DNA from 2 places in the Paenibacillus sp. HGF5 genome. Region 2 is predicted to be linked to the other one. Evidence: riboswitches for the same ligand, from Rfam matches in the RefSeq annotation. Region 2 holds a riboswitch; the other holds the start of a gene.
The links. Region 2 has a riboswitch for ZMP and ZTP ahead of purT (phosphoribosylglycinamide formyltransferase 2). Riboswitches for the same ligand answer to the same signal wherever they lie in the genome.
Positions count from the first base shown of each region.

Region 1 (15,625 bases), on a different contig from region 2:
TCTTTTGTATTTTTTCCAAATAATCCTCAAGTTGATCTAAGCGCTTTTCCCAAATGCTGCGGAACGAGTCCAACCATTCGTCCATTTCTTGAAGCGGTTCAGGGCGTAGTTTATAAATTCGTCGATTAGCCTCCGCTTGGACTTTTACCAGTCCAGCTTCATGCAATATTTTTAAATGTTTGGAAGTCTGAGGTTGCCGGATTTGAAGACGTTCAGCAATCTGATTGACGGTTAAAGGACCTTCTCGTAACAGTTCGACCATCTGTAATCGGTTAGGTTCGGCTAGCGCGTGCAACGTTGTCTGTTTCATGGGACCTTACCCCCGATCTGGTTATTACAACGAACTTGATGCTTGAACTAATAATTCGGATAGCTGTTCATAGTCAGGAGTATCGTCTTTTCGAATTTTGAGCCATTTCCGTTCGGGTGGACCATCGAATGTTGGAGGGACTTCTAGGTTGGTTGTGTTCATGATCATAAAGGCGATTGCATCTTTGGATGGCGAAATCACGGCTGCATAGTGTCCGTTTTTGAGAAAATGCGGTTTTTTGTACTGAATTCGTTCTTCTACCTCCGGAATGGCTTCATGGACCATGAGTCGAAGCTTTTTGCCGACTTCTGCTTGCCAAGGCAAACTCAGGTTTTCAATGAACGAAATGACTTCTTGGCTCATAACTTATCCTCCTTATTTGTAAAGATTAACCAATGTCTAAATATAATATACCATCATGAGAATATTCCTGTAAAGGAATATTAGAAATTGATTGCCGGAGATTTTTTTGCTTGAAGAAATGTTTTTAAGCGTGAAGGATTGACAATTGAATGGAGGAGATATATCATCATACCGTATAAATCGTAATTATTACGATTAAGGAATGGAGGAAGTTCATTAGATGAATAACAACAGTAGAATTCCGGTTACTGTCCTTAGCGGCTACCTCGGCTCAGGCAAAACGACGGTTCTGAATCATGTGCTTCATAATCGCGAAGGATTGAAGGTAGCGGTCATCGTGAACGACATGAGCGAAGTGAACATCGATGCGGATTTGGTGAGAGGGGAAGGAAGCCTGTCCCGAACGGATGAGAAGCTGGTCGAAATGTCCAATGGCTGCATCTGCTGCACGCTCCGGGAAGATTTGGTGCAGGAAGTTCAGAAGCTGGCTCAAGAGAAGCGTTTTGATTACATACTGATCGAATCGACGGGAATCAGCGAGCCCGTGCCCGTTGCGCAGACCTTTGTTTACCCGGATGAGGTGTCCGGCGTACAGCTGTCCGATCTCGCCCGGCTGGATTGCATGGTAACGGTGGTGGACGCGAACCGATTCTGGAAGGATTTCTCTTCGGGGCAAAGCCTGCTTGATCGGAAGGAAGCGATGGGCGAAGAGGATACGCGGGAAGTGGTGGATTTGTTAATCGACCAGATAGAGACTTGCGATGTGCTGCTGCTGAACAAATGCGATCTGGTAAGCGAGGACGAATTGGCCAAGGTAGAGGGCATACTGCGAAAACTTCAGCCAAGCGCCAAACTCATCCGCACCGTGAAGGGACAAGTGGCACCTGCGGAAATTCTGAATACCGGCTTATTCGATTTTGATAAAGCCAGTCAGTCCCCCGGCTGGATTCAGGAGCTTCAGAAGGAGGAGCATGTGCCGGAAACGGATGAATACGGCATCAGCTCTTTTGTCTATCGGAGAAGAAGACCGTTCCATCCGGAGCGGCTGGCGGCATTCATGAGTTATTGGCCGGAAGAAGTCGTACGTGCGAAAGGGATCGCTTGGCTGGCCGTGCGCGAGGATGTTGCGGCAAGTGTAAGCCAGGCCGGGCCTTCGATTCAGTTCGGGCCTGCAGGATACTGGGTCGCGGCTTTAACCGAGCAGGAGCAGCAGGAGCTGTTACGAAGTGAGCCGGATGTGCGAACGAAATGGGATAACGTCTGGGGAGATCGGATGACCGAGCTCGTCATGATCGGGATTGGGATGGAACAGGAACAAATCGAGCGGGAGCTGGACGAGTGTTTGTTGACCGACCGGGAAATGCAGCTGGACTGGTCAACGTTTCACAATCCGCTGCCATGGATGGCCATCGAAGAGCTATCGCTGTAATGCTGCTAATCTGTATGGAGTGTGGGTAATAGTATTAAAGAAGCCAACTCGTCTAGACGAGCTGGCTTCTTCATACGGATGGTAGTCTGTTTCATTATTTGTTGATCAGTTGGCCTGCATAGGCTTGCACGTTTAGCGGAGCTGTCAGGTAATTTGGGGCTTTAGCCACAAACGCCTGAAAATGGCTGCTCGCATTGTGGAGCCCCACAGCTTCCTGGTCTTTCCACTGTTCAACCATGAGATACGTGTTATCCTGCTCCGTATCTTTGAGCAGCTTATAAGATTCATTCCCTTGTTCCGCACGGGATGCTTCAATAAGCTCTTTTACGGATTTCAGAAATTCTGCCTCGCGTTCGCCGTTTACTTTCATTTCTGCATGAATAATAATCATCGCTATGCCTCACTTCCACTCTGCAATACGATCAATAGGGAGACGAGTCGTCAAACGCGCTTCTTTGGCAGCTTTACCTACCGAGATGAGCATGACCGGCACATAACGTTCCTTCTCCATACCAAATGCTTCTGCAATTCGGGATTTGTCGTATCCGCCGATAGGGTTCGTGTCATATCCACGGGCACGGGCAGCAAGCATAAGCTGCATGGAAACCAAGCCGCTATCGATAAGGATCATTTCGCGGAAAGCCTGTGCCGGAATACGTCCGAACAGATCGGTATAGTTCGCCATCAGCTGATCTTTTATCTCTTGCGGCAGATAACCGCGTTCCACAGCAGTGCCCATAATTTCATTCGCATTGTCGAATGCATTCATATCTCCAAATACCGCAATGACTGCCGAAGAAGTTGAAACTTGTGTTTTGTTCCCTGGTGCAAGCTCTTCAAGCGTCGCTTTTCCTTCCGGGCTATCAACGACAAGAAATCTCCAAGGCTGAAGATTAACGGATGACGGGGCCAAAGTCGCTTCTTCCAAAATTTCAGTCATCTCTTCACGGCTGATTTTGACCGATGGGTCGTATACCCGCACAGAGCGGCGGGAAGTAATAATTTCTTTATAATCATTGTTTAGGGTCGTTACAGACATGATATTCTCTCCTTTAATCTCTATAAGTTAATCGGTCTTACTTGGATGTTTCATCCGTTGAATCTGGCTGTTCAGCTTCTGCAAAGCATGAACAAGCGCAAGTCGTTCTGATTCCGTGAGGTCTGCCTGCAGTTCCTCCATAAATCGATCTTTCTCCGCCTTAAACGCTGCTACTTTACTTTTGCCCACATCAGTTAGCTGAACCAACGTAATCCGGTTGTCATTCTCGCATCTCGTCCGCAGAAGCAATCCTTCCGCTTCCAGCTGTTGAACATGACGGGTCACCGCAGCCGGATCGATAGACACTGCCTTCTGGAGATCCGACTGGCTAATTTCGCCGCCGGTCAGTTTGCAGAGGAGTTCCAGCCGATTGGGACTAACACCGGCACATCGTTCAAACCGAGTCGCAATGTGCTTATTCAGATGCATGAGCAAGTACAGCAGGTCTTGTGTATGGCATGTAGAGATGATAAAGACCTCCTTCAATTCATTGACTCGTCAATGGTTGATGGGTCAATCATATATGTTTATTTTCTGAAAATCAAGTCTTTTGTATAAAAAAGCGAATCGATTCCAGAGGTCCTTAAATAATCTGAATCCTGGGAGAGCCCAAGAATTCTGAATCGCATTTGATGTATAATAGGTAGTAGATTCCCAATTCATAGAATGGATGAAAGATTCGTTTTCATTGAGAATGTAATGCTGACGCATGAACAACATAAATCAGGAGGACACGATTATGGCAAAAGCAAAAGTTCCAAAGCGACCCACTAGGGATGAGTTTGTACTGGAAGAGCTCGGAAATCAGCTAACGGAAGCTTATCAGGAGGAATCGGTCATCGTACTGACGGTCTGGGGATGGGAAGAGGCGGTCCGCGGACAAATCGATCTGATGGACTCCCGCACAGGGAAGGTGCATATGAAACAGAACGGCGTCATTACGAAGGTTCCTTTTATGGATATTATGGAAGTGAATTATCCCAGGGACTAATCATAAGCGAACCGAAAAAAAGGAGATCCCTGGGGATCTCCTTTTCTTTTTTCATATCGCTGCATACATTCAACTGTCACTGCACCACGCCGCTGAGCAAGTCCTCCCACTCCTGGACAATGCGCGTTTTATCCAGGCGATGGCCGATTAACGTAAGATAGCCGCGCTGCAGCTTCAGCGTGCTGGGCTCGATGGCAAGCTGTGAACCTGCCCACTGAACCAGGGAGGGACCCGTGGAGAGCTGAATATATCCTTTGGCCCGTAGCAGGCCGGAGCCGCGTGTGGCGAGAAAGGTTTCGATGAGGCTGATCTCAAGCGGGAAAGGGGCTGGAGCCGATAGAGTCAAGGTATCCAGGCCGGTATAGGAATGGCTGCCATGCCCGGCCTCCTCTCCGTGACCATGACGATGCTCATGATGAATGAAAGCTCCTTCATGGTCGCGGCGCCCCAGCTTGCTCCGATCTTCTTCGCTGGTCGAAGCGCTGCCTTGCAGGCGATCCGCAGGACTCCTTTGCCGGTTCGAAGAATGAGATGAATGACTATGATTCTCCGTTGGCTCTAGCTGAAGGGCCGCAAACATTTCATGCTCATCCAAACGGCTGTAGTCGGTTACGGACAGGCTTGCCGTCGTATTTATTTTTCTAATGGAGGTAATGACTTTATTGATCTGTTTCTCTTCGCATTCTCCCGCCTTGTTCAGGATGATCCGGTCCGCGAAGCTGATTTGTCCCCGAAGGGTGCGGACCAGTTCGCGACTGGATGCAAAGAAGCTGTTGTACTCGAGAAATTTGCTGCAGTCGGCCAAGGCGATTTTACCCCGGATCGATATTCGATCCACCAGTGACGGATCCTGCAAATCCTCAAGAATCTGTTCAGGATTCGCCACTCCGGTCGTCTCGATGAAGACGAGATCAGGCTTCCGATCTAACAGGCTTTTCAGGGCTTGCCCCAGCTCGTCTCGTTTGGTGCAGCAGATGCAGCCGTCAAGCAGCTTCTCGATCGGAAGATCAGGCATTTCACCGGATAGGATATCGCCATCCACGTCCTGTTCGCCCATCTCATTCATCAGGACGGCGGTCCTCCATTGCCGTTTGGCGGCATACGCCAGCAGCCTGAGCAGCAGCGTGGTTTTGCCGCTCCCCAAAAAACCGCTAATCAGCACGACGGGTATCTTGTTCATTGTTGATCTCCTCCTTGGTCTCGATATCATTCGAATACAGTTCATCAAACTCTGCGACAGAGTCCGGATTCGTAAAAATGTAAGGGGATGACGGCTGTTCGATCGGCTGAATCCGTTCCGCTTGAATCTGCAGCGATTCCTTACCGTCCACGGTGGTGACCTGGATCGTGCCATCGATCTGAACCCACGCGTCATTCGCGAACGACGAAGCATTCGCGGCGCGCACCATGACCCCGAACGGGACGGCGTCTGCCGTGCAGCACATTACGAGGAAGCGGCTGACGGCGAAGGTGTCTTCGTTCATATGTCCATCGCGGAAAACAAATCCTTGGACGGTGATGGCCTTCCCTTGAAAATGCTGTTTGTAAATATCCATGGCCCCTACGGTCTCCGAGAAAATGTCCGGCTCCACTCGGATGACGGGTAAGGTATATAAGCGCTTGGCCAGCTCCGCGAACTCCACGCTGTAGATGTCTTTGGGAACAAAACGCTCGTTCAGCGCGATGTCCTCCGCTGCCGTCTGGTCATCATTCGTTCCATGCTTCTCCATGCCCGAAACGGCGGGAGCATTCCGCTCCTCGGTTTTACGGCGAACATCGGGGTTCGGATAGGTGTAGATCATGCCTTTTTTGGCCGCCATATCGCTGCCGAGGGCTTGGTCCGGCAGGAGCAGGCCGAACAGCAGCGGCACCGTGAATAACCCGTAAACCGATATGTTTTTGATCAGTCCGCTGGGCAGGGGGTGCTCGCAATCGCACACCTCGCCGGAAGCTCCCGCAAGGGCGTGCCACAGCATGCCGAAAGCTATGAACAACAGCGGCACGGGACAGAGCAGAAGCAGGGTCTGCATATGGGGAGCCAAGTAATAGTCCAGCGAATTTGATGCGTTTAGATGCATGATATAGGCGGCAAGAGCTGCGATTAGCAGCGACCGCAGTATATAGTGGCTTCGCAGGCTCAAACTGGGCTTCACGTCCCGAACACCTCCAATCTCAAGTGGATATCCGAAGGCATAACAGCCTGAAGGTAGCGTTATTCCATCCGTTTTTGTGTATTGCCACTCCAGTTTGTTTACTACGCCTAACCGCCGAATAGCGCGTCGACGGCTACAGAGCCGATAAAGACAAGGGTAATCACCAGCAGGCTTAAGCCGATCACGAATTTGGTCTTGAAGGTAGCCGACAGCATGAGCAGGCTTTTGAAATCCAGCATCGGTCCGAGGACCAGGAAGGAAACCAGCGGGCCGACGGTAAAGGTGTGCGTGAATGCCGATGCCACGAAGGCGTCCGATGTTGAGCAAAGGGACAGGATGAAGGCAAAGCCCATCATGAACAGATAGGAGGCGGCAGGACCGTTCCCCAGAGCCAGCAGCTCCTCCCTCGGAATGAAGGATTGGATGCAGGCCGTGAGGAAAGCGCCCAGGACTAAATATTTGCACATCTCGATCAGCTCGTCTCCGGCGTGGACAAACATGCTTCTCCAGGTTTTGGGATGCTCATGCAACAAACGTTCCCCCTTGCTGGAGCCCTGTTCGGCGAACTCTTGAAAGGAACGCTTCAGGGGGCTGCTTCTTGAAAAAACATAGGCGAGCAAACCCGTCGTCACCGCGACTGCAAAAGCCAGTCCCATTCGTCCGATCGTCACTTCGGGATGCGAACGGAAGGCCATGATCGTTGATGCGAATACAATGGGATTCAGAATAGGACCGCTGAGGATAAAGGTGACGGCGATATAGGCGGGCATACCTTTCAGCATCAACCTGCGAACGACCGGGATCATCCCGCATTCGCAGATGGGAAACAGGATGCCGAGCATGGAAGCGAACAGGACGCCAACCACCGGATTCTTCGGCGTGAGACGCCGCACCCATTGCTCTTGTACGAACAGCTGCAGAAGGGACGACAGCAGCACTCCAAGCAGAATAAAAGGAAGTGCCTCAAGGAAGATGCCCGTAAAGACGGTTTTAACCTGCTGTAGGTCTTGGCTGGATATGGGGTTTAAGTCCCTCTGCAGCCATATCGTCAAGACCGGAATCACGAATACAAGCGGCAGTATAAAGGGCAGCATTTTGAAGATCGCCGGATATCTCATCAAGGCCTCCTGGAGCGAATTGTTCTTAGGACATTCTATGCTTGTACCATCGGCAACATACGTGATTTCAGACAATAAATCAAAAACTTTACGATTAAAAGGCGGCCGCATAGCCGGTGGCGCGAAGTCCAAAGTCGTGATATATTAAAAAAAGTTATCCGTGTGTTACTGGCGTAGCTTGGGTTACCAAGAGGGAGCACATGGGATCATATGCCGTACGCCTGGGCAAGAGGTAAGGAGACGTTCGAGTCGCCTTGCCTCTTTATGTTTTTTAATACAATGGCGAAGGAGCGGATTAGCATGAGTAAGGAACCCGTAATTTTGGATGGAAAAAAAGTATCCGATGATATCAAGGCAAAGCTGGCGGTGAAGGTACAGGAATTGAAACAGCAAGGGGTAACCCCTTGTCTGGCAACGATTCTGGTTGGCGATGATCCTGCCTCGGCAACCTATGTGCGGATGAAGGGAAATGCGTGCGAGCGGCTTGGCATCATATCCAAGAAAGTAGTGCTGGAGACATCGACAACGACGGAGGAGCTGATCGCCGCGATTCAAGCACTGAACGAGGATCCGAACGTCCACGGTATTCTGCTTCAGCACCCGGTACCGCATCATATCGATGAGCGGGAGGCTTTTGATGCCATCGACATGAAAAAAGACGTGGATGGAGTAACCACGCTCGGGTTCTCGCAAAATGCGTTTGGTTTCGCCGATTACCCTTCATGTACGCCGGCGGCGATTATCGCGATTATGGACTATTACAGCCTGCCGATCGAAGGGAAGCATGCGGTGGTGGTCGGACGCAGTCCGATTTTGGGCAAGCCGGTATCGATGATGCTGCTCAATCGCAACGCCACGGTTACGATCTGCCATTCGAGAACGAAGAACCTTGGGGAGATTGTGTCCCAAGCGGACATTGTGGTTGCGGCCGTAGGCAAGCCTAATTTCATTCAAGGGGACTGGATCAAGCCGGGTGCCGTCGTGTTGGACGCCGGTTACAATAAAGGAAATATCGGGGACTGCGATTACGAAGCCTGCGCCAAGGCGGCATCCGCAATCACGCCGGTACCGGCGGGCGTTGGCCCCGTGACGATAGCGACATTGTTGAAGCATACCGTCGAATCGGCCGAGCGAACCGTCCAAGCCTAGGGGAATGCACTTGACCATTTATATGTGAATTAAGGGTGCGCCCGTGAATTATCCCCTTCAAATCGCTGCGAGACCATGCAAAAGTCTGTGACGTGGAAGAGATAGGCCTCTGCCTATAGGCTTGGAACCCGCATTTCACGGACCCCTGGACGTCATGGTATAGTTAGGAATAAGCGAAATACGAAGGGGAGAGATTCATGTTTATACGAATCATGGCCTGTTGTGCGGGACAACAGGGAACTGCAGAGAATGATCCGTTCGACGCAGCGCTGCTAACGGTTTCGGAGATCTTGGCATGAAGAACACGATCGCCGATATTGCCCACAAAGCCGGCGTTGCCAAAAGCACGGTCTCCCGTTTCTTGAACGGAGGATCCGTCAGTCATGCGACACGCCGCAAGATTGAGCAGGTTATTCAGGAAACCGGCTATATCCCGAATTCTTTTGCGCAAAGCCTCAAAGCGAAAAAAACGAGCATGATCGGCACCATTATGCCGCGTCTGGACTCCTTCTCCGCATCGCAGACTGTCGCCGGCATGGACGAAGAATTAAGAAAACACGGATATCAGCTTCTGATCATCAACGCAAGCCAGGATTTATCCAGGGAGATCGAAGCGCTGTATGATCTCGCCAGACAAAAAATATCAGGCATTATTCTGTTCGCCACGCAGGTGACGGAAACCCATCTTGCCGCGATTCAAGAGATCGGCATTCCGGTCATTCTGCTCGGACAACAGCATAACCATGTCCACAGCATGATCTATAACGATTATGCCGCAGGCTATGACATGGGCCGGTACGTGCTGTCGATGGGACATCGTCAAATTGCCTATATCGGGGTGACGGAAAAGGACGTAGCCGTCGGAGTCAAGCGGAAGGAAGGGTTCCTCAAAGCGGTAAGCGAGTATGATGAGTCGGAAGCGGTTCTCTACGAGAGTGGATTCAAGATGTCGGATGGTGTGAAGACGGCATGCTCCCTTTTTGAGTTGAACCAAACATTGCCAACGGCCGTGGTCTGCGCCACGGACAACATAGCGCTGGGCGTGATGAAAGCGGCGCACATGAAAGGCATCTCTATTCCCGACGAACTTTCCGTTACCGGATTTGGCGGTTACGACGTAACCGAGGTGATTCATCCCGGGTTAACAACGGTGAAATATGGATATTTCCAAGCGGGCCACCTCGCGGCACAGCATATTATGAAGCTGGTCAACGACGAGCCAGTGGATTTCCTGACGGTCATGAATTGCGAGATGATTCATCGGGAAAGCGTTGACAATCTGAATTAGGTATTTTATACTTCAAATAACGGAACCGGTTCCAATCCGAGTGCTTGCTTGGTATTGGAACTGAGTTCATTATTTTTACCTTTGATTGGAACCGGTTCCACCGCAGTTGAATTTATTCGCGTGCACGCGCAGCATGATCTGTTTGATTTTTCGGCAAGACCATTTATAAGGAGAAGAGATATGGACAGAGAACTGAAATACCGACGCCTGGATCAGGCTTCTCCCGAAGAGCTTTCCTCCTTAAGGAAGAAAGTGCGATTAAGCGAATGGAGGCAGAAATTTCACGTACAGCCCATCATGGGCCTGATGAATGATCCCAATGGATTTTCTTATTACAACGGAGAGTATCACTTGTTTTACCAATGGTTTCCTCTGGGCACGTTTCACGGCTTGAAATACTGGTACCATACTTCCTCGAAAGACCTGGTGTTTTGGCAGAACCAAGGCATCGCTATTGAACCCGGTCACCCGCATGATGCTTATGGCGCTTATTCGGGCAGCGGTATCGTGAAAGACGGCAAACTATGCCTAATGTATACCGGGAATGCCCGGGATGAGAAATGGAACAGGCAATCTTATCAATGCATGGCTGTGATGGACCGCGACGGATCCATCACGAAGCTCGATAAGCCGCTGATTGACCATGTGCCGGACGGATATACCGAACACTTCCGGGATCCGAAAGTATGGCAAGACAAAGACAAGTACCGGTTCGTCATCGGTGCCCAAAGGGTTAATCAGACAGGTGCGGCTGTCGTCTATGAATCCTCGGATCTGTTGGTTTGGGAATTCAAGGGGGAGATACAAACCCGCCTTGAGCATTTCGGCTATATGTGGGAATGCCCCGACTATTTTGAATTGGAAGGCCAGGGCGTGCTACTGTTTTCCCCGCAAGGGCTGCTTCCGGAGGACGATCATTTTCGAAACATTTACCAATCCGGCTATATTTCAGGCAAGCCGCTCAATAGGGATACGCTGGAGTTTGATCACGGTCCTTTTTGCGAGCTGGACAGAGGGTTTGATTTCTACGCGCCGCAGACCATGCTGGATGAGAAAGACCGGCGCATCATGGTGGGCTGGATGGGTTTGCCGGATATCGGGTATCCCACCGATTCGCATGGCTGGGCCCATTGTTTGACGCTTCCGCGTATGCTTACGTTCCGTGAAGGCAGGCTGATTCAACAGCCGGTTCCCGAGCTTCAGGCGCTCCGCGATCATGCCGCTCAGGCAGAGGATACGCTTCACAGCGAAGTGAAGACTTACGAGGGGGTTCAAGGAACCGCATTCGAAATGATATGCGAGTTCCAAGCCATCGAGGCGGACGTCGTTGGCATTGAATTTCGGGCTGGCGAAGGGGAACGAACCGTTATTCGATATGAATCCGGCAAACGGAAGGTTACGCTGGATCGCTCTTCTTCGGGTGCAACGATTGTCAGTGATTACGGAGCGGAACGATCCTGTATGCTGCCAACCGAAAGAAATTCGATCAAATTTCATCTGTTCGTGGACATTTCTTCGGTCGAGCTGTTCATCAACGATGGCGAAGAGGTGTTTACAAGCAGAATTTTTCCGAAGTGGAACAGCCGAAACATTCGATTTTTCGTACAGAACGGCAGTGCCGGCTTGAAGGTCGAGAAATGGGATCTGACCGAAGCCGTAAAAGATAAAGAAGGGGCTGAATGAACATGGCAGCGGATAATCGGGAAATCGCAAGGCAGGTAGTGGAAGCCATTGGCGGCAGGGAGAACATCGCTTCCTTTGCCCATTGTGCCACCAGACTGAGAATCATGGTTCATGATCAGAAGAAGATTGACCAGAAGAAGGTCGAGCAGATCGACAAGGTCAAAGGAGCCTTTTTCAACTCCGGGCAATACCAGATCATTTTCGGAACAGGAACCGTCAATCAGATTTTTGAAGCGGTTGAATCCCTTGGAATGGAGAGCACAAGCAAGGAAGAACTGAAATCTCAGGCAAAAAAGTCGGGGAATCCGTTTCAGCGGGCGATTCGTACATTCGGTGACGTGTTTGTGCCGATTATCCCGGTATTGGTCGCCACTGGCTTGTTCATGGGATTACGGGGGCTGCTGACCCAGGATACCGTGCTTGCCTGGTTCGGTGCGACACCGGATGATATCTCGGCTAATTTCCTGCTCTTCACCCAGGTACTGACGGATACGGCTTTCGCTTTCTTGCCGGCCTTGGTGGCTTGGTCCGCATTCAGGGTGTTCGGAGGCAGCCCCGTGCTGGGTATCGTCCTGGGATTGATGCTGGTTAACCCGGCTCTTCCTAACGCGTACAGCGTGGCGAACGGTTCGGCTGAGGCACTCATGATCTTTGATTTCATTCCGGTTGTCGGGTATCAGGGCTCGGTCCTGCCGGCATTCTTCATTGGACTGCTGGGCGCGAAATTCGAGAGATTTTTGCGAAAACGCATTCCTGACGCCATCGATCTGATCGTTACGCCGTTTCTAACCTTGCTCGTTATGATAACCCTCGGCCTGTTTGCGATCGGCCCCGTGTTCCACTCCCTGGAAGAGGTGGTTCTGAACGCGACGACGTTCCTACTGGAGCTGCCGTTCGGTATCGCGGGTTTGGTCATCGGTTTCTTTAACCAGATCATTGTGGTCACCGGCGTGCATCATATTTTCAACTTCCTGGAGATCCAACTCCTTGAGAAGACAGGGAGCAATCCGTTCAATGCGATCGTGACCAGCGCCATGGCAGCGCAGGGTGCAGCTTGTCTGGCTGTCGGACTCAAGACGAGAAATAAAAAGCTCAAGGCATTATCCCTGCCATCGGCATTCTCCGCCTTGCTGGGAATCTCCGAGCCGGCAATCTTCGGGGTCAACCTCCGTTACGTCAGACCGTTTGTTATCGCCTTGATCGGCGGCGGCGTGGGCGGTTTCATGGCTTCCATCTTTCAGCTTGAGGCCACAGGCATGGCCATTACCGTCATCCCGGGTACGCTGTTATACTTGAACAGCCAGCTTCCTCTTTACATTTTGTGCAACCTGACGGCGATGGCGATTACGTTCGTGCTGACCTGGATGTTCGGATTCAATGATAAGATGCTTGAAGAGGTCCGCTCGGAAGCGAAATAAAGCCATATGAGAAAGGTCCGCCCTGAACAGGCGGGCCTTTTTTGGTCCGGATGCTGGTAAATCGTCATGGCTGACCGGCTTTCTTGTTCATTAAAATGGATATCTTGAAAAGAGTGCTCCCCTGCCCGTTTTTGGCGTTAGCTGGACTTGGTCCCAGTAGGCTTGGTAAAATTATCGCTTGCTCTGAAATGCTTTTCATCATTTACAATACACTTATAAGCTTGAATATACGAAAAAGAGAGGCGAGCGTTATTGATGAAGAAGATCCTATTTTTTGATATTGACGGTACGCTGCTGGATCATGAGAAGCAGGTTCCGGCGACAACGAAGGAGTCCATAGCTGAATTAAAGAAGGCCGGCCATATCGTAGCCATTGCTACGGGACGCGCCCCCTATCATTTTGAAGAGCTGCGGGAAGAGCTCGGCATCGATTCTTATGTTTGCTTGAACGGTCAATATGTGGTTTATGAAGGCAAGCCGATCTACGGTCATCCTCTGGCGGAGGATGCCTTACAGGAGCTGACGGAACAAGCCGTTCGGCTGGATCATCCGATTATCTATGCCGGCAGCGAAGCGATGAAGATGAACGTAACCGAGCATGTCCATATCGATTCCAGCTGGGGGGAGCTGAAATTGACCATCCCGGAATACGATCCGGAATATTACTTGGGCCGTGATATATATCAAGCCATTGTATTCTGTACCGAGGATGAGGAGGCCGATTACGTAAAAAGATTCGAAGGGCGGTTCGATTTCGTGCGCTGGGGCCCCTATGGAATTGACGTGTTACCGGCAGGGGGCTCCAAAGCCGAAGGAATCAAACAATTAATTCAGCTGCTGCGCATCGATCTCGAGGATACCATCGCGTTTGGCGATTATCTGAATGATCTGGAGATGCTGTCGTATGTGGGACACGGCGTGGCAATGGGCAATGCGCCGGAGATCGTGAAGCAGGCGGCCAGGCATGTCACCCGCGATGTCGGCCAAGACGGAATACAATACGGACTTCGCATGCTCGGTTTGCTGGGCAAGGAGCCGCAGGAGATTAAGTAACGGGTTTAACGATAAAAAGCCAGGGCAGCGTGTCAGTCTTAGCGCTTTTGCGGTGCGTGAGGACTGGCATGTATTTCCGTTCCGTATGCTAACGCCCCATCGCAGGTTTGACGACGGAAACAGGGACTTGCTATTATTAATAACTGACAGTGACCCGCTATATGGTACAACGAACCTTCTGGCGGAAATATACCGGAACAGGTGGAGGCCCTATGTCAGCCGATCAAACGCGACAACTCATCACAAGTTGGCTATCCTTGACGCAGATTCATGCATTGATTTCCAACGAGCTGGAACAAAAGCTCCAGCAGAAGCACGATTTATCGCTGAATGAATTTTACGTGCTGTTATTTCTGTCCGAGGCTCCCGAGCAAAAGTTAAGGCTTCAGCAGCTGCAAACGATGGTGGGGCTAAGCCAGAGTGCGATGTCGAGACTGGTCAGCCGCTTTGAAGCCAAAGGCTGCGGCGCCATGCAAAGGGCGATATGCGAGGATGACAGAAGAGGAATCTACACGTCACTGACTCCGATTGGCGAAGAGAAACTGCAAAAAGCCAAGAACACGGTCCAAGACGTGCTGGAGCAGCAATTCGCAATGCCTAAAATGAAGCATGGTCTGGAAGATGCATTGAAGCATATCCGAGGGTAACTAGATCGTTCAACAGCCATTCTTGACGAATGGTCTTTGTTTTGCTAATTTAGATGCATGTGCATGCATTTTTTTTATAGAGAGATCAATATCATGAGGATAGAGGGAGCGTGTCTCTGAATGGAACATTTATTCAGTCCATACAAATTGAAATCATTAGATCTGAAAAATCGGGTCGTTATGCCCCCGATGTGCCAATACTCGGTAACGAACAAAGACGGCATTGCCACCGATTGGCATTATTTGCATTATACAAGCCGGGCAATCGGCGGAGCCGGACTCGTTATCGTGGAGATGACGGATGTGGAACCGGACGGCCGTATTTCCGATTATGATCTTGGGTTATGGTCGGATGAGCAGATTCCCGCATTGGCCCGCATAGTTGAAGCGATACACCAGCATGGCGCGAAGGCGGCGATTCAGATTGCGCATGCCGGGCGCAAAGCGGAGGATGCGGAAACGCCTGTTGCCCCATCGGCTATTCCTTTCGATGAGAACTCGAAAACGCCAAGGGCACTCACAACCGAAGAAGTTAAGCAAATGGTGGAAAAATTCCGCGTGGCTGTGCGCCGTGCGGTGAAGGCCGGTTTTGACGCAATTGAATTGCATGGTGCCCACGGCTATCTGATTCATCAATTCCATTCTCCACTGACCAACCGGAGAACGGATGAGTACGGCCAGGAGCTAACCAAGTTCGGCCAAGAAGTGATTCAAGCCGCAAAAAGCGAAATGCCTGAGGACATGCCATTAATCATGCGAATCTCGGCTAGAGAATATGTAACGAATGGTTATGGCATCGAAGAGAGCATCGCATTCTCCAAGATATATCAGGCTGCAGGCGTTGACATGTTCCATGTCAGCGCTGGCGGCGAAGGACCCATCGCGGCGGAAGGAAGACCGGGCACCCACGTTGCCTACCAAGTACCGCTAGCCAGACAGATCAAAGAAGCGCTGCAGGCACCCGTCATTGCCGTGGGCCGTTTG
Region 1 covers NZ_AEXS01000089.1:2,046-17,670, forward strand. The annotation lists gene HMPREF9412_RS14525 (ArsR/SmtB family transcription factor) at 1-310, opposite strand, end outside; gene HMPREF9412_RS14530 (DUF1801 domain-containing protein) at 335-673, opposite strand; gene HMPREF9412_RS14535 (GTP-binding protein) at 894-2,102, shown strand; gene HMPREF9412_RS14540 (putative quinol monooxygenase) at 2,197-2,493, opposite strand; gene HMPREF9412_RS14545 (nitroreductase family protein) at 2,503-3,141, opposite strand; gene HMPREF9412_RS14550 (MarR family winged helix-turn-helix transcriptional regulator) at 3,169-3,627, opposite strand; gene HMPREF9412_RS14555 (YolD-like family protein) at 3,881-4,132, shown strand; gene HMPREF9412_RS14560 (CobW family GTP-binding protein) at 4,209-5,312, opposite strand; gene HMPREF9412_RS14565 (TIGR03943 family putative permease subunit) at 5,284-6,285, opposite strand; gene HMPREF9412_RS14570 (permease) at 6,393-7,403, opposite strand; ZMP/ZTP riboswitch at 7,558-7,637, shown strand; gene HMPREF9412_RS14575 (bifunctional 5,10-methylenetetrahydrofolate dehydrogenase/5,10-methenyltetrahydrofolate cyclohydrolase) at 7,704-8,552, shown strand; gene HMPREF9412_RS14580 (LacI family DNA-binding transcriptional regulator) at 8,848-9,840, shown strand; gene HMPREF9412_RS14585 (glycoside hydrolase family 32 protein) at 10,021-11,523, shown strand; gene HMPREF9412_RS14590 (sucrose-specific PTS transporter subunit IIBC) at 11,520-12,941, shown strand; gene HMPREF9412_RS14595 (Cof-type HAD-IIB family hydrolase) at 13,194-13,994, shown strand; gene HMPREF9412_RS14600 (MarR family winged helix-turn-helix transcriptional regulator) at 14,207-14,641, shown strand; gene HMPREF9412_RS14605 (NADH:flavin oxidoreductase/NADH oxidase) at 14,762-15,625, shown strand, end outside.
Region 1: another riboswitch for ZMP and ZTP. It lies ahead of HMPREF9412_RS14575 (bifunctional 5,10-methylenetetrahydrofolate dehydrogenase/5,10-methenyltetrahydrofolate cyclohydrolase); the one in region 2 lies ahead of purT (phosphoribosylglycinamide formyltransferase 2).

Region 2 (15,625 bases):
GCCTTGACCCACAAAAAGGCTGACGGCGGCAGGACCCGCAAATATAACCAGCAGGCCCACGGCGATGCTGAATGATCCTGAGAGCCAAATACACTGCTTAACCCCCAGCTTGATCCGATCTATGCGATTCGCTCCGAAGTTCTGAGCAGCAAAAGTCGCCATTGTAATCCCGAAGGAACTCATCGGCTGCGTCGCGAGCATATCAATCTTCTGAGCCGCGGTATAAGCCGCAACGGCTGTTGCCCCGAGACCGTTTAGCGTGATCTGAAGAATGATGGCTCCGATTGCGATAATGGAGGCTTGGAAGCCCATCGGAAAACCTACCCACATATGCTGGCGTATAAATTTCCAATCGATGGACCAGTCGGCATTCTTGAATTGAAGGAGCGGGACCTTCTTATGAATGTAGATCAGACAGAGCAGGCAGGAGAACAGCTGCGATATAACCGTGGCAAGTCCGGCTCCGGCTACTCCCATCTTAAATGCGAGAATGAATAAGAGGTCGAGCACGATGTTCAGAATGCTTGCAACGACCAGGAAGAGAAGCGGGGTCCGGCTGTCGCCGAGAGCACGGAGCAGGTTAGCCAGCAAATTGAACAGAACGGCCGCGCCGACGCCCCAGTTAATGACGATCAAATACGAATACGCATCATCCAAAATTTCGGCAGGGGTGTTCATCATGACGAGGACGGGCCTCGTAAATATAACGCTCACGATGGTGAGGAATACCGTGAACACCAGACTGATCCATACACTCGTTCCCACGCTTTTGCGGACGCCTGCGATATCTTTAGCTCCAAAACGCTGCGCGGTTATGATAGACAAACCAGCCGTCAAGCCTTGGGCAAAGCCGATGACAAAAAACAAAATGCTGCCTGTCGAGCCAACGGCTGCAAGTGCGTTCACGCCAATGGTACGTCCCACGATAAGGGTGTCTGCCATGTTGTAAAATTGTTGAAAAATATTACCGATCAAAAGCGGGATGGTAAACATGGTAATCAGCTTGATCGGACTTCCTTGCGTCATGTCTCTCATGTAGATTCTCCTATGCCGTCAATAAACGTTCCTCTAGAGATTTATTTGAAATATTATGCTCCAAGCAGCGCTTATCGCATCGAATGGAAACATTATAATGGGTGAGGGTCGTTTGTATTCTTGTGTATCTTATCATGAAAGAACATAAATTTCTCCCTATTTATTCCCGAAATCAAAACTAAAAGCAAGTACTCGTGATCAGAAGAGTTTGTACCCGATTTGGATCCTTGATTTTTCTATAACTGAAAAGGCCAACCGGTCATTTCGGTTGGCCTTTTCAACATGATAACATGTGATATCCCTATAGAATTCCGATGTTTATGCCTCTTCGACGGCAAGCTTATCCAATGCCAGCTTCGCGCGTGACCGCGCTTCTTCGACATCGCCGGCGCTTGACAGCGCGACTGCTACTCGTCTTCCGGCCTTGGTTACCGGTTTGCCGAACATGCGAAGCTGCGTATTCGGAACGGCCAGCGCTTGCTCGGCGCCTGTAATCGTGTAGTCTTCCAGCTCTCGGCCGGCTTTCAGCGGGCGGCTGGCTCCCGGCGTGATCAATTCGATCTCTGGTATCGGAAACCCGAGAATGGCACGGACATGAAGCGCAAATTCGGATAGATTTTGCGTGACCAGCGTAACCAGCCCAGTATCATGCGGACGCGGGGATACCTCGCTGAAGTACACCTTATCCTCGGCCAAAAATAATTCAACGCCGAACAAGCCGTATCCGCCAAGCTCGTCGGTAATCTTCCGCGCAATATATTTAGCCTCCTCGATTTGCGCTTCAGACATGTCGTGCGGCTGCCACGATTCGATATAATCTCCGCTTTCCTGAATATGCCCGATCGGCGCACAGAAGCTTGTTCCATTTACGGAGCGGACGGTCAGAAGCGTGATTTCCGACTGGAATGAAATGAATTCCTCAATGATCACTCTTCCGTTCTGCACGCGGCCGCCTTCCATGGCGATGTTCCAGCAGGACTCGATATCCCCTTCAGAACGGCACACGCTCTGACCTTTGCCGGAGGAGCTCATCAGCGGTTTGATCACGCACGGAAAACCCATGTCCAGGACAGCCTGCTTGAATTCCTCATAGGTATCGGCAAATCGATAGTCCGCAGTCGGCAGTCCCAACTCCTCTGATGCCAACCGGCGGATCCCTTCACGGTCCATCGTAAGCTTTGCGGCTCTGGCGGTAGGAATCACCCGATACCCCTCATCCTCCAGCTTCACCAGCTCCGAAGTAGCCAGCGCTTCAATCTCCGGAACGATCAGGTCCGGCTTTTCCAACTCAATAATAGCGCGCAGCTTCTCTCCGTCCAGCATATCGATCACATGGCTGTGATCGGCAACGTGCATGGCAGGAGCATTGGCATAACGATCGACGGCTACGGTTTGGACACCCAATCGTTGTGCTTCAATTACGACTTCTTTCCCTAGTTCTCCGGATCCCAGCAGCAATATTTTTTTCGTTTTGAACATCGTTGTTTTATCCCCTTTTCATAGTTTCAGAGACGATAGAAGCCCAAGAAAATAATAAAGAGGTAAGGGAAATAAACTCCCTTACCTCTGCCCAGGCGTACGGCCGTTGTCATCCATGTGCTCCCTCATGGTTCCCCATGCTACGCCAGTCACACATAAACCTATACATTGTTACATAAATGATACTGAATCTTTTCGTTAAATGCAATATCAGCCTGCGTCTTTAAGATTTAGACTTCAACATTTCGATCATATCCTGAAGCGAGTGTGACAGCCATTTCTTAGGATGAATGACAATCTGGATGTCCAGTCGAATGTCAGGGTGTTGAAAGGGAAGAATCGCCAGCTCTCCCCTCTTGATTTCCTCCTCTGCTACCATTCTCGGCAATAGTGAGATGCCGGTACCGGACATGATATATCTTTTGATTGCCTCTGGGTTGCCCAATTCCAAACCAATACGGACGGGAGCTCCGCTGGCGCGCAGCACTTTTTCCAACATGATCCGGTAATTGCAAGTATCCTCGGTCATAATCCATTCGTAATTAGCCAGATGCTCCAGCTCGATGACGGGCAACCTGCGAAGCGGATGATCCGGATGGGCAATCAGATAGAGGGGCTCTTCCCGGATCGAGATCCAATTCAATGAAGTGTCTTCCGGTTTGTTCTCCAGAATAAGCCCGAGATCGTACTCACCCTCTCTTACCTTACTGACGATGCTATCTTCACGATCCGTTTGCAAGCGGATGGCAAGATCTTCATGCTCCTGTCTTAGCCGATGAAGGACGGATGGAAGAAAATATGCGGCAAGCGAATCGATCGTTCCAATCGATAAGACGCCCCCGCCTTGTTTCGTCAGCTTTTCCTTAGACTGGTGGAACAGATCCAGCATTTGGACAGCATACTTGAACAGCTCCTCCCCTGACTTCGTCAGGCGCAGGCCTCTGCCATACCGTTCAAACAGCTTGACGCCGTATTCCTTCTCCAGCTTCTGAATCTGGGTGGTAACGCTGGATTGTGCATAACCCAATTCCTCAGCAGCTTTAGTAAAGCTCTTTCGAACAGCAACCTCCCTGAAGGTTTGCAGATAGATCAGTTCCATCGCTCTCTCCTCATCAATAATATTGATAATAACTATCTATTATTATAGATAACACCGATCCCAATTCCCATGGTAAAGTAAAGCCACAATTCATGAAATGAAATGGAGGAAAGATCATGTTGAGTCCGCAAGATATGAGAGGTATTTATGTTCCAGTGGTCACTCCCTTTTCATATGAATACGCATTGGATGTTCCGTCTTATCATCGTTATTTGGAGAATTTGTTATCCCATGACATTCAAGGATTGATCATCAACGGTACGACCGGAGAGGCGCCGACGGTAACTTGGGAAGAGGTCGTTCAGGTGATGGAGGAAACGCGAAAAGGTCTGGACGGGCGGCAATTGCCGGTCATTATTGGTACGGGTACCAACGATACGTTCTCCAGCATGAAGCGGACGGAATGGGCAGGACATATCGGGGCAGACGCGGTTTTGGTGGTCACGCCGTATTACAGCCGCCCTTCGATTGAGGGCATTATACAACATTTCCGCAACGTCGCGGAGGTGGGGATACCGGTTATTTTGTACGAAGTTCCTTCGCGCACCGGAATTTCCTTACCGGTCGATGCCATTCGAAGAATCATGGAGATCCCCGGTGTCATCGGAATGAAGGACAGCACTGCGAGTACGGAGCTTATGAGAAGCTTATCTCCATACGATACGAAGCCTGTTCTATGCGGAGACGATGTCCGCTTTCATGAAATGCTTTGTCATGGTGCATCGGGGGGCATTTTGGCGTCGGCCAATGTGAAAACCGAAGCTTTTATTCGTGTGTATCAATTAGCTGCCCAGGGGGATTATTCTCGTTCCGAAAAGGAGTTTGAAGTGCTGCTTCCCGTTATTCATCAGTTGTTCGCAGAATCCAATCCCGCTCCGCTAAAATGGCTGCTTGCCAAGCAAGGCCTTATCTCATCCGACACCCTGCGCCTGCCGATGGGCCCCATTACGGATGAGCTCAAGCTATCTTTGGATCAAGCATTCAAAGGCTGAGAAACTTTAAATCATGGACGCAACAGGTTTCTACTCAAGAGTGGCGGGACGCATCGCTTCCTTGCCATTCTTGAATGGATGATTCGATGCTATAAGGCGCTCATGCTTTCAATCAGCAGATAATGGGATGGGTGATACTGACATTTTACACAAAAAAGAAATTCTGCTTAGATCTATCAATTTAAAGGATTGATGAATGAAATCGCCCCACTTATAATATGGGTACATTCAATTCCTCCCAGAAATTTGAAAGGAGACTTGCAGTGCTGCCCTATTCAACCCCTAATCATGATTTTGCCTTTGAACAATCTGTAATCGGTATGGCTTTGGTATCGCTAGATGGAACGATTCTTAAGGTCAATTCGGCACTATGTGATCTGTTGGGTTACTCGCCGCAGGAGTTAACTGCCGGGGCGCCGCAAGAAGAAAACAGCCTCCGTGGGTTATTGAATCGAGTGATTCAGAACGCTAGGGCTGCCCAGGGCCATCAGCCATTCGTCCCCCCGGTTGAATATGCTTACCGTCATCCGTCTGATCGCGAGTTATACCTTAGTGCACGCTGCAGCGTTGATCACGATCCGGAGCAGGGGCCCAAGGGATACTTGGTACAATTCGAGGATCGAACGCTGCTGAGACAGCTCATGAAACAGCTGGAGCAGAAGGAACAGAAGCTGAACGAGAAGGAAAATTCGTTTCTGCAGCTGCTGGAAGAGCTCCCTCTCTCCGTACTCATAACTAAAAAAGGCATTGTTCACTATGTTAATTCTGCCGGAATCCGACTCGTCAATGCGATGCACCCCCGTGACGTGCTGGGCATTTCAACCGACGTGATCGTCGACGCATCATATCATCACGCATTGATGAAACGCAGGGCAACGTATGCCGAGAGCGGTGAAATCGGAAGCGTCGATTACCTGATACGCTGTCTGGACGGGCAGGAGAAGATGGTCACGGGATTCACGTTAATCATACAATATGAAGGCGAGAATGCGGCCGTCGGCATCTTCAAGGACATCACGGAGCAGCGGATGGAAGAGGACCGCGTGATGCAATCCGAGAAGCTGACGACCGCCGGCCAATTGGCCGCCGGCATCGCTCATGAAATTCGAAATCCATTGACATCGATTAATGGATTCGTGAAGCTATTGCGATCCGCGGAACGCAGCAACGAGCTTTATTTTGAAATCATCGAATCGGAGCTCAAACGCATCGAGCTCATCGTCAATGAGCTCTTGGTGCTCTCCAAACCGCAGGGCGCCCACGTGAGCGGACCCATCGACGTGTCGGCCATACTGGATCAGATCATTACGCTGATGAAGGTGCAAGCCGCTCTCAAGAATATAGAGATCATTCCCCATTATCCACTGATTCCGATCTATGTACAGGGCGAAGTCAACCAGCTCAAGCAAGTGTTCATCAATCTGCTGAAAAACGCGATGGAAGCGATGAATCACGGCGGAAGCATCACCTTGGACATTGTGCACAGCGGGCCCGAGGTGCAGATTATCGTGCAGGATGAAGGAGTTGGGATGACACAGGATCAGATCCAATCACTGGGACAGCCCTTTTTTACAACGAAAGACACCGGCACGGGACTCGGTCTCATGATTACCAAGAATATTATTCATAATCACGGCGGTACGATGAACGTGGAGAGCACTCCTGATCATGGGACAACCTTTACGATCCATTTACCTGCTTTATAATGCGTACATATATCGGAGGACATAGGCATGGACATTCAAGATTCAAACTTACATAAACAATTTGCAATAAACTGCTTCAATCAGGTCTGGGATATCTTGGAGAAGAAGCTGCGGACGCCGGAAGACGAAGAGAACATGATTCACATGTGTCATGCTTCCTTTTGGCATTGGAGCCGGGTGGCGGATCATACAGAGCGCAACCTGTCCATCGGGTATTGGCAGCTCTCCCGAGTATACGCGGTAACGGGTCAGGGCGATCAAGCACTGCATTATGCCAAGCGCTGCATCACGACCGGGTCATCGGCTAACCTCGAACCCTTCTACATCGGTTACGGATACGAAGCGGAAGCGCGGGCCTATCTGGTTCTGGGGAACAAGGAGCATGCATTGGCATCCAAGCAAAAAGCGGCAAGTTATCTCGACAAGGTAACGGATAAGGAAAGCCATCAGATGCTTGCCAACGATCTCGGAAGTCTGGACTAACACGCAAACTGCGCATGATCGGATCTTTTATCGAAAGGGTTTTGTCAGATGATAACCGATATAATAAAAGACTTCTCTGCATAAAAAGGGGAGCTTGCTTCTTACGCTTTGGTAAGCGCTCCGTGACGCGGGTGAAGGATTGGCTTCGAGACCCATATCTTCAGCCATCACCATCGCCCGCTTCATGTGCAGCGGATCGCTCACGATGAGATACGAGGAGAGCCCTGCCGCATCGCCTAGCTTGTCGGCATAATACAGATTTTGCTCGGTGATCGCCGAAGTCGTCTCTACCAAGATGTCCCTCTCGGGAACGCCGTGTTTGATGGCATATTGTTTGGCAGCTTCCGATTCGGCCACTTCATCTTCCGATCCGCGTCCTCCTGTAAAAATGAGCTTATCTACGTATTGTTGATCATACAGCCATAACGCCTGATCGATGCGCCCCTGAAACACAGGCGAAGGTTTCCCCTCCCATACTGCGGCACCCAGCACGATCGCTGCATCGGAGGGAATATTCACCGTTCGCCCTGCATATTTCCAAATCGTGTATCCCACATTAACGGAATAAACCAGCATGATAGCTATCAGTCCCAGCACAACTCTCAACAATACGCGCTTTCTTCTACTTCCTGCTTTCCGCGGCTGCATCAATCGGGTCATGGAACACCTCCAACTTCCACTCGTTCAACTCCAGCCTTCATTTTAGCATCATGTGTACAGGAATATAATACAGCAAAGAAGCCTGCGGCTCCATTATGGAGCTGCAGGCTTTTGATTATTCCAACTTCCTCTTGGTTCCAACGGACATCAATCCGTTTCATATCCATATAGCGTGACTCTGTTCTTCCCCTTGCTCTTGGCAATATGCATGGCTTTCTCCGTTTCGTCGGTCAAATGGGTAAGACTCAGCATGGAGGTAGGCGTTAGGCAAGCCGCTCCTACGCTTACCGTCATAAACCCGTCTTCCTCCGTGCGGTCTTTGGGGATGCTGAGCGCCAGGACGCCTTGACGTATCTTCTCAGCCAATTCATAGGTTCGGTCGGGATCGGTATCTTTGATCTTCAATATAAAGGTTCCGCCGCCGTAACGCGAAATGGCCGCTCCATAGTATTCACCTATGATTTTCAGTGCGTCGGCAATCCATTGCAAACATAAATCCCCGCCGTATAAACCATGAAGCGTGTTATACACCCGGAAATCATCGATATCGACCATCAACAAGGCCAGAGAAACCTGATTCTGAATGCATTCCTTCCAATCCGTCGCCAGTTCTTTTTCGAATGTTGCCGGATTGGGCAGTTCGGTCAACGGATCAGTTGTCACGTAGCTCTGAAGCTGGTTCAATACATCGGAATATACGCGATCGGGGCCTCCATCCGGTGTGCCCTCTCTCAAAATGACCATAATGGATGATTTGCGTCCCTGATGGATGGCTGCCAGCATATATTCAAGTTCGATTCCCTTTCCATCCAGCGTTTCGAACCAGCCGCTGCCGGAAACGAGTTGGGCTTGATTCTGATCCATCCGTTTGATCTGCTCTTTAAGACCCATGCGGGAATCATCGCTAGCTAAAGTGTATATTTCAACCTGGAGCAGTTCCTCGGGCCTCGTTGCGCCGAACAGCGTCTCGGCCCGCGAATTGCAATACACGATGGTTCCCGCCGTTGTCAGTGACAAGAAGGCTACGGGGGAGTGGCCCATAAGCTGCAAATACCGCTCCTCGTTCTCCCTGAATATGCGTGCATTCTGAATGGCCTGTTCTTTGGCTTGCCTTAATTGAAAATCGGTTTGCTTGCGGACAATCGATTTCAATTGGGGGAGAACGCTTAATTCCTGAGCCTTCCATGAGTATGAAATGCCCTCCACCACCTGCCTCCATTTTTCGAACGATTTTCGAGGGGATAAACGTATCTTATCCTCTTCTTGTATAACGGCTTTGGCCGGATCGCCAGCCCAATCCACGATTTCAACAACCTCCGGCCGAAACCACATGACATAGTTTTGTTGACCTGGCGACAGGGCGAGATACAATACGCCGGAAGCCACATCCTTGAATGCTTTGGCAGGCTCATACTCTGCGCTGAGTTTCGAGCTGTGGTACGTATAATCCTCTGCTTGGGCGGATAACCAGCCGGCCAGCTCCATGACTTGCTTCAAGGTGGGCGTCGTGCCGTACAGCATCAAATTGTCCTGGTAATAGACGGCGGCACCGGTAGCGCTCATTAAATCCAGCAGGCCCTGCTCTTCGTTCTCAAGCTGCTCAAGCACCTGATAGACATCGGTGTTGCCGATGAAGATTTCGGTGAAACGGGCGGATAAAATTCGAAGCCTGAGCTCGGTTTGGTAATCGTCGAGCTGCTGACGTTGATACAGTTCGTTGGAGAAAAAGGATCCCAGAAAATTGCACAAGTTGCGGGTGCGGTGAGATACGTATTTTCGGCTGTAGTGATGGCAGGTGATTAATCCCCATAACTGGTTGTCATGGATAAGGGAGATCGTGGTGGTCGCGCCGACCCCCATATTATGAAGGTACTCAATATGAAGCGGCGACACGCTGCGCAGTACGGATAAACTGAGGTTCAGCGGCTTTCCGGTCAAAGGCTGCACGGTGGGGATAATCTCGACCGGCGTATAACCCACGTCAACAATCGTACGCAGCCAATTTCTCAAATACAGTTCACGAGCTTGCCGAGGAATATCCGATGCCGGATAATGATGGCCCAGGAAGGATTCCAGCCCTTGCTCTTTGGCTTCGGCAATCACTTTTCCGTTCCATTGATCATCGAATTCATACAGCATCACACGGTCGTAACCCAGAATATCCTTCACGAGCTCGCAAGCCACTTGACTTGCTTCAACCCGATTCTCGGTTCGTTTCATCCGACTGAAAAACGTCTGGATCCATTCAAAATCATCCGTAAAGGGCACGGTATCTTCCGAAACCGGCTCCAGTTCCAGCAGAATAAGCCCTTCGCTTTCGTGAAGAATTCCGATAAATTCAATCGGCTCATTGGCAACCGAAATCGTAAGATTGATATATTGTAAGTCCGGTGTCGCTATTGCTTGAAGGTCTCGGCGAATCATAAGCTCAAATTGCGTTTTTCCGATAAGCTCCTCAAGGCTCTGTCCCAACAGGGACTCGGCGCTGATCCCGAGCAGCTGCTCCGTATTTCGGCTGCACTGCGCGATCCTGAAATCGTCGATAGGATTAATGGCAAGCAGTACGCCATGGGGCTGAATATATCCTGGAATGTGAATAGGTTCTTTTTCGCAATTGGTCAGGTCGATCGGTTCATCCGTTACATAATCGCCCTCCGTCAGTAACTTTCGATTAAGTGCATCCTGTTCAGTCATTGCTTATCAACTTCCCTTATTCACAGATTTAAAACCAAATGCCCAATGCATCTCATTGTTATAAAGAGATACATTGGGCACAGCATATTATAACAACAGTTCTATGAAATTGTACGCCATTCAGACTTTAGCATAGCATAGTAATACTCATCCCACCAAACCTCGCCTCGAGGAATACACTGCCTAAAGCAGCCTTCTCTCCTCATGCCAAGCTTCTCCATCACCTTATACGAAGGCGTGTTCTCTGGCTGGCATGTCGCGATGATCCGGTGTACTCCCAATGCTTCAAAGCCATGCTGAAGCAAGGCTCTGGCTGCTTCCGTAGCATACCCCATACCGTGGTAGGCCGAATGAAAGACCCAGCCGATCTCGTAAGTATGTTCGCCGAAGCAAGGATGAAACACCATGTGTCCGATCACGCGTTGTCCCTTCTGCAGCATGACGGCATAATGATGCGGTTGCCCGTCCTTGTTCTGCTCCAGAAATTCCTTTACCGTCTCTTCCGTATGCACCGGCTCCGGCATGTAAAACATCACCAAGGGATCGGATGTATATTGAAGAACATCCTGCCAATCTCCTGGTACAAACTCGCGAATCACTAATCTTTCGGTAACGATATACATTTGCCCGACTCCTCTTCAAGTTGTATTTCCGTGTCCTCTTTGCTCACACTTCAATACAGGGACAAATGCGATTCGCCGTTTATCCTTTTCTTTGTCTTTCCTGATAACGCCGGGTCACCTTCTTTCTTGCTGCAGGCTGTTTATACTTTATTCGACTTTATGTATGAAATTCCTTCACTAATTGTAAAATTACTGGATATTTTGGCTTAATATCGATTTGATTTTATCAAAATGCATGCCTTCGTGATATAAGCAGAAGCTTAAGAATTCTTCTATCCTGGATAACTTTAAACCTTTGGATGTCGTGTAGGGAGACAAGACGGTATCTTGCAGATGTGTTGTGTACCTCTGTTCGATCCGCTGGACTTGACCTTCAAGCCGTTCGATAAGTTCGCTCATGGAAGGCCATGAAGCGTTGATCTCCCTTGGTCTGGAGCCCGTCCGGAACAGCTCGGCATAATGCTCGGGGAGGTGCATAGTCTCGCCATTCACGCCGAACGCAAACCGTTCCAGCGTCAAATAAATATGTCCTGCATTCCACTTCACGTGATTATTCATTCCGCTCGGAATCCATTCCGCCATTTCGTCCGGGATATCCCTTACAATATTCAAGGTTTGTGCACGCACAAATTCCAAATGTTCAAAAAGGTATGACCGCATGTACCTCGCTCCTTCTCATCTGATCTAGCATCCGCTTAACCGAGTGTACCTCATATGATAAAAAAGGAATAATACCGATTACCCTTCGTTTCATAAAAAAATGGATGAATCAGGCGCGAGCCGTTCATCATCCACGGATATCGTAGTGTCTTTCACGGATATCCGCCTGGATATAGGAAATAAAAGAACGGATGTGTGCGGGCATCGCTTCTAGCTTTTTGGTACACACCCGTATGGGATGCGGGATCGTTACGCCTATTACCTTTACCTTGCTAAGTTCGCCGGAAGCCAGCTCTGTCTTGATGGATAGAGCCGGGACCAGTGCAGCCCCGTAACCCGCTTTAACCGCCTCAATGGTTTCCTTCATTCCCTCGATCGTGATGGAGGAACGAGGTCCCCGGATGCCTGAGGCCTCAATCAGAGACATGAACTGTTTTCGTGTGTAACTCCCTTCCTCTCTCAGCACAAAAGACTCCTCCATAAGCTCGAATCGAGTAACTTCTCTGCCGGCTAGGCGATGAATTGCGGGTACGGCAAAAATCAATTCGTCCTCCATAATCGTAAAGGACTCAATGACCTCGTCTTCTATGGACCAACTGCCGCAAACGATCGAGATATGAACCGAATGATCCCGTAATCGTTGCAGGGCTGTGTTGGAATTCCCTTTCAGCAGCTCCACATTCACGCGTGGATTCTGTTGTTTATATCCAACCAGCCAACCGGGAAGCAAGGCGGTCTCCGGCAGCTCCGTCGCACATATCCGCAAATTTCCCTCCCGGCCAGATTTTATGGCCTGCATCATGTCTTCCATCTCGGCTTCCATCGCAAATAACCGCCGGGAATGCGCGGCCAACGCTTCACCGGCTTCGGTCAATTGAATATTGCGCCCATTCGCCTCAATCAATTTCAAGCCGAGTTCCCGCTCCAGATTGCGGATTTGGGCGGTAACGGCCGGTTGGCTTAACATTAGATTGCCGGCCGATTTCGTGATGCTTCCCGTTTTGGACACATCATTAAATATGCGGAGTGCATGAAGATTCATGGATCCATCCCTCGATTCTTGAACGATTCACGCCGCAGCCCCCGTCTACTAGATAAACAACGGAATCCTTCAGCACGTTTTTTCACCCGTGCTGCAACATTTCTACAGATCTCCCGTCTATAGAGGTGCAGCAAGTACATTTTACCAATTCTCGCATGGCTTGGCTGTATCCTAGCCTTTAGGATAATCTACACTTGGAGGATACCTATCATGAACAAATTCTACAAAGTACTAACAACCGCAACAATTCTGGCCATGGCAGCACTGCCGGCAGCCGCTTATGCACAGGACGTCCCTCCTGCTTCAGTCCATACGGGGCAAGGCAGCATCGTGAACCAGGCAAAGAAAAACGTTCCTGGAACCATGGGTTACATAACGGAATACGTAAACGATAAAACGGGCAAATGGATTACGGTCACCGGCCGCGGTCTCGGTGCCACCGATCAACAAGAAATCAGGCTCTCCATATCCAAGGATACTAAAATCATCGATGCCAAAGGAAACAAAGTCCAACTCCAAACGATTGTGGACAAGAACAAAGCAATTAAAGCCTTCTATGGCCCGAATATCACCAAGAGTCTGCCTGCTCAAGGCTCAGCGCTTACGATCATCGTTCAGGATAAAGACTTTGCAGGAATTGATGGAACCATCGCTGAGGTGACCAAGCAAGGCATTCTGGTGGAGGGTACCAATCTGTATAACGACGGTGAAGAGACGATTCTGCTTCATCTGGATCCAAAAGCGAAAATCATCAATGCAGACGGAAGCACGCTCAATGCGGGTGACCTGGAAGCCGGCATGAGCATTCGCGCTTTCTACGGACCTTATGTGGCGTTAAGCATGCCGCCTCAATCGTCAACGGACTACATTCGGGTTCAAGCTCAAGCAGAAGAGCCTGTACAAGAAGAACCTGCCGGCACGAACGGAATCATTACCGACAAGGCAGATAACAAAATCACCCTCATGGGTCAGGCACTGGAGTCGGGCGGCGTCAATTACGTGATCCTTACCGTAGATGAGAACACAGAAATCGTCGATGCGAAGGGTAAACCGCTGACGGCTGAAGCATTGAAAGCAGATCTCCGCATCGAGGCCTATTACAGCCAAGTGATGACCCTGATTTATCCTGCCCGGACTCACGCTGATAAGATCGTGGTTTCGGAAACGACCGCTCCCAAAATCGAAGGCACCGTTGCAGCATCCGACCGCACGACCAAAGACCAGCTGTATATCAATGTAGGGTCCGACCAATCAACGGAGAATGACGTCATTCTTAACGTTACCGAAGACACGCAAGTGATTGCAGGGCTCAGCACGGAATCGGAACTGAAACCGGGTACTAAGGTCGTGGCCTACCACTCGCCTATCATGACCAAGTCGATTCCAGCCATCACCTCAGCCGAAGTCATCATTGTTCAATCCGGCCAATAAGGGTTGATCCAAACTAAATAAGCTATGCAGCAAAAAACCATCGTACACAGGACTCCTGAATACGATGGTTTTTTAATAGGATATCGATCTCTATCGACTATTCCTCAAACTCGACGTTGTGGTAAACTTGCTGAACATCCTCAAGGTCTTCCAGTGCATCGATCAGCTTCTCGAACTGCGCCTGTCCTTCTTCCGGCAGGGACACAAAATTCTGTGCCAGCATCGTCAGCTCGGCAACGGTAAAGTCCGTTATGCCAGCAGCTTTGAATGCTTCCTGAACCGCATGGAACTGATCCGGTTCAGCGTAGACAATCACGGCTTCTTCCTCTTCCAAGATATCGCGGACATCCAGGTCGGCTTCGAGCAGCAGATCCATGACTTCCTCTGCCGTCTTTCCTTCCACTCCGATGACGGCGGTTGGATCAAACATATAGGACACCGAACCGCTGACGCCCATATTGCCCCCGTTCTTGTTAAAGGCAGAGCGCACGGCAGGCGCCGTCCGATTGACGTTGTTTGTCAATGCATCGACGATGATCATCGATCCGTTCGGACCGAAGCCTTCATAACGAAGCTCTTCATAGTTCTCGTCCCCGCTGCCCTTGGCTTTATCCAGGGCGCGGTCAATAATCGCTTTCGGCACATTATATGTTTTGGCACGCTCTAGAACAACCTTCAGCGCACGGTTGGATTCAGGATCCGGCTCGCCTTTTTTGGCGGCAACATAAATTTCCACACCGAATTTCGCGTATACGCGACTTGTATTAGCATCCTTGGATGCTTTCTTTTCCTTAATATTATTCCATTTACGGCCCATACGTTTCGACTCTCTTTCATCATTGAATCTGAAGCCGGTATTCAATAAATACCCCTGTCCATTATATCTCTATTAAGTCCCTTGAACAAGGTTAAGAGCGTAGATCCGGAAAATAGACACATACCCGTAATAATCATCAGGTTCGAAGGCACTTCAAGCGCATGATCCAATGCGGGAAGTGCCTTTTTGGCGAGCGATTTATAGACAACACAAAATATATGTTGATTATTTATAGACAAAATATTATTATGTCTATGTATTAACCAACGAAATGCGCATTCGCTTGTTTTTACGATGTCCGGCCTGCACAATGCAGGTCACGAAAGGAGAGTCTTTCATGATGCTTAACAACCCGTATGTCCGAACCGTTGTGTTCTCACGCGTACTCTTGAACCTCGGCATTTGGGTCCGCAACTTCGCCATTCTGTTATACGTTACGGACATGACAGGCAATAATCCTGTGCATGTATCTCTCATATCCGTAGCCGAATTTGCCCCTATTTTCCTGTTTGCCTTCATCGGCGGTACTTTCGCGGACCGCTGGCGTCCTAAACGTACCATGGTCTCTTCGGATATTTTGTCGGCGTTATCGGCATTTCTCGTGCTGATCGCCGTTCATAACGGGTCGTGGCAGGCATTGCTGGTACTCACGTTTTTCTCTGCCACCGTGTCACAATTTTCCCAGCCCTCGGCGATGAAGCTGTTCAAACAGCATGTGCCCGCTGAACAGCTGCATTCCGTAATGGCCATGTTTCAATCCATGGTTGCTTTCTTTACGGTCATCGGCCCGATCGCAGGCGCATTTGTATACCAGAAATACGGCATTGAAATATCGCTGATCGCCACAGGCGCCCTATTTCTGGGTTCTGGCTTGATTCTGACTTTACTGCCTCGCGATATGCTG
Region 2 covers NZ_AEXS01000185.1:7,452-23,076, forward strand. The annotation lists gene HMPREF9412_RS31560 (MATE family efflux transporter) at 1-1,035, opposite strand, end outside; gene purT (phosphoribosylglycinamide formyltransferase 2) at 1,354-2,514, opposite strand; ZMP/ZTP riboswitch at 2,597-2,677, opposite strand; gene HMPREF9412_RS31570 (LysR family transcriptional regulator) at 2,738-3,613, opposite strand; gene dapA (4-hydroxy-tetrahydrodipicolinate synthase) at 3,730-4,605, shown strand; gene HMPREF9412_RS31580 (PAS domain-containing sensor histidine kinase) at 4,869-6,311, shown strand; gene HMPREF9412_RS31585 (hypothetical protein) at 6,339-6,794, shown strand; gene HMPREF9412_RS31590 (YdcF family protein) at 6,822-7,454, opposite strand; gene HMPREF9412_RS31595 (diguanylate cyclase domain-containing protein) at 7,602-10,148, opposite strand; gene HMPREF9412_RS31600 (GNAT family N-acetyltransferase) at 10,250-10,771, opposite strand; gene HMPREF9412_RS31605 (DinB family protein) at 10,961-11,431, opposite strand; gene HMPREF9412_RS31610 (LysR family transcriptional regulator) at 11,559-12,473, opposite strand; gene HMPREF9412_RS31615 (hypothetical protein) at 12,684-13,904, shown strand; gene HMPREF9412_RS31620 (YebC/PmpR family DNA-binding transcriptional regulator) at 14,002-14,721, opposite strand; gene HMPREF9412_RS31625 (MFS transporter) at 15,059-15,625, shown strand, end outside.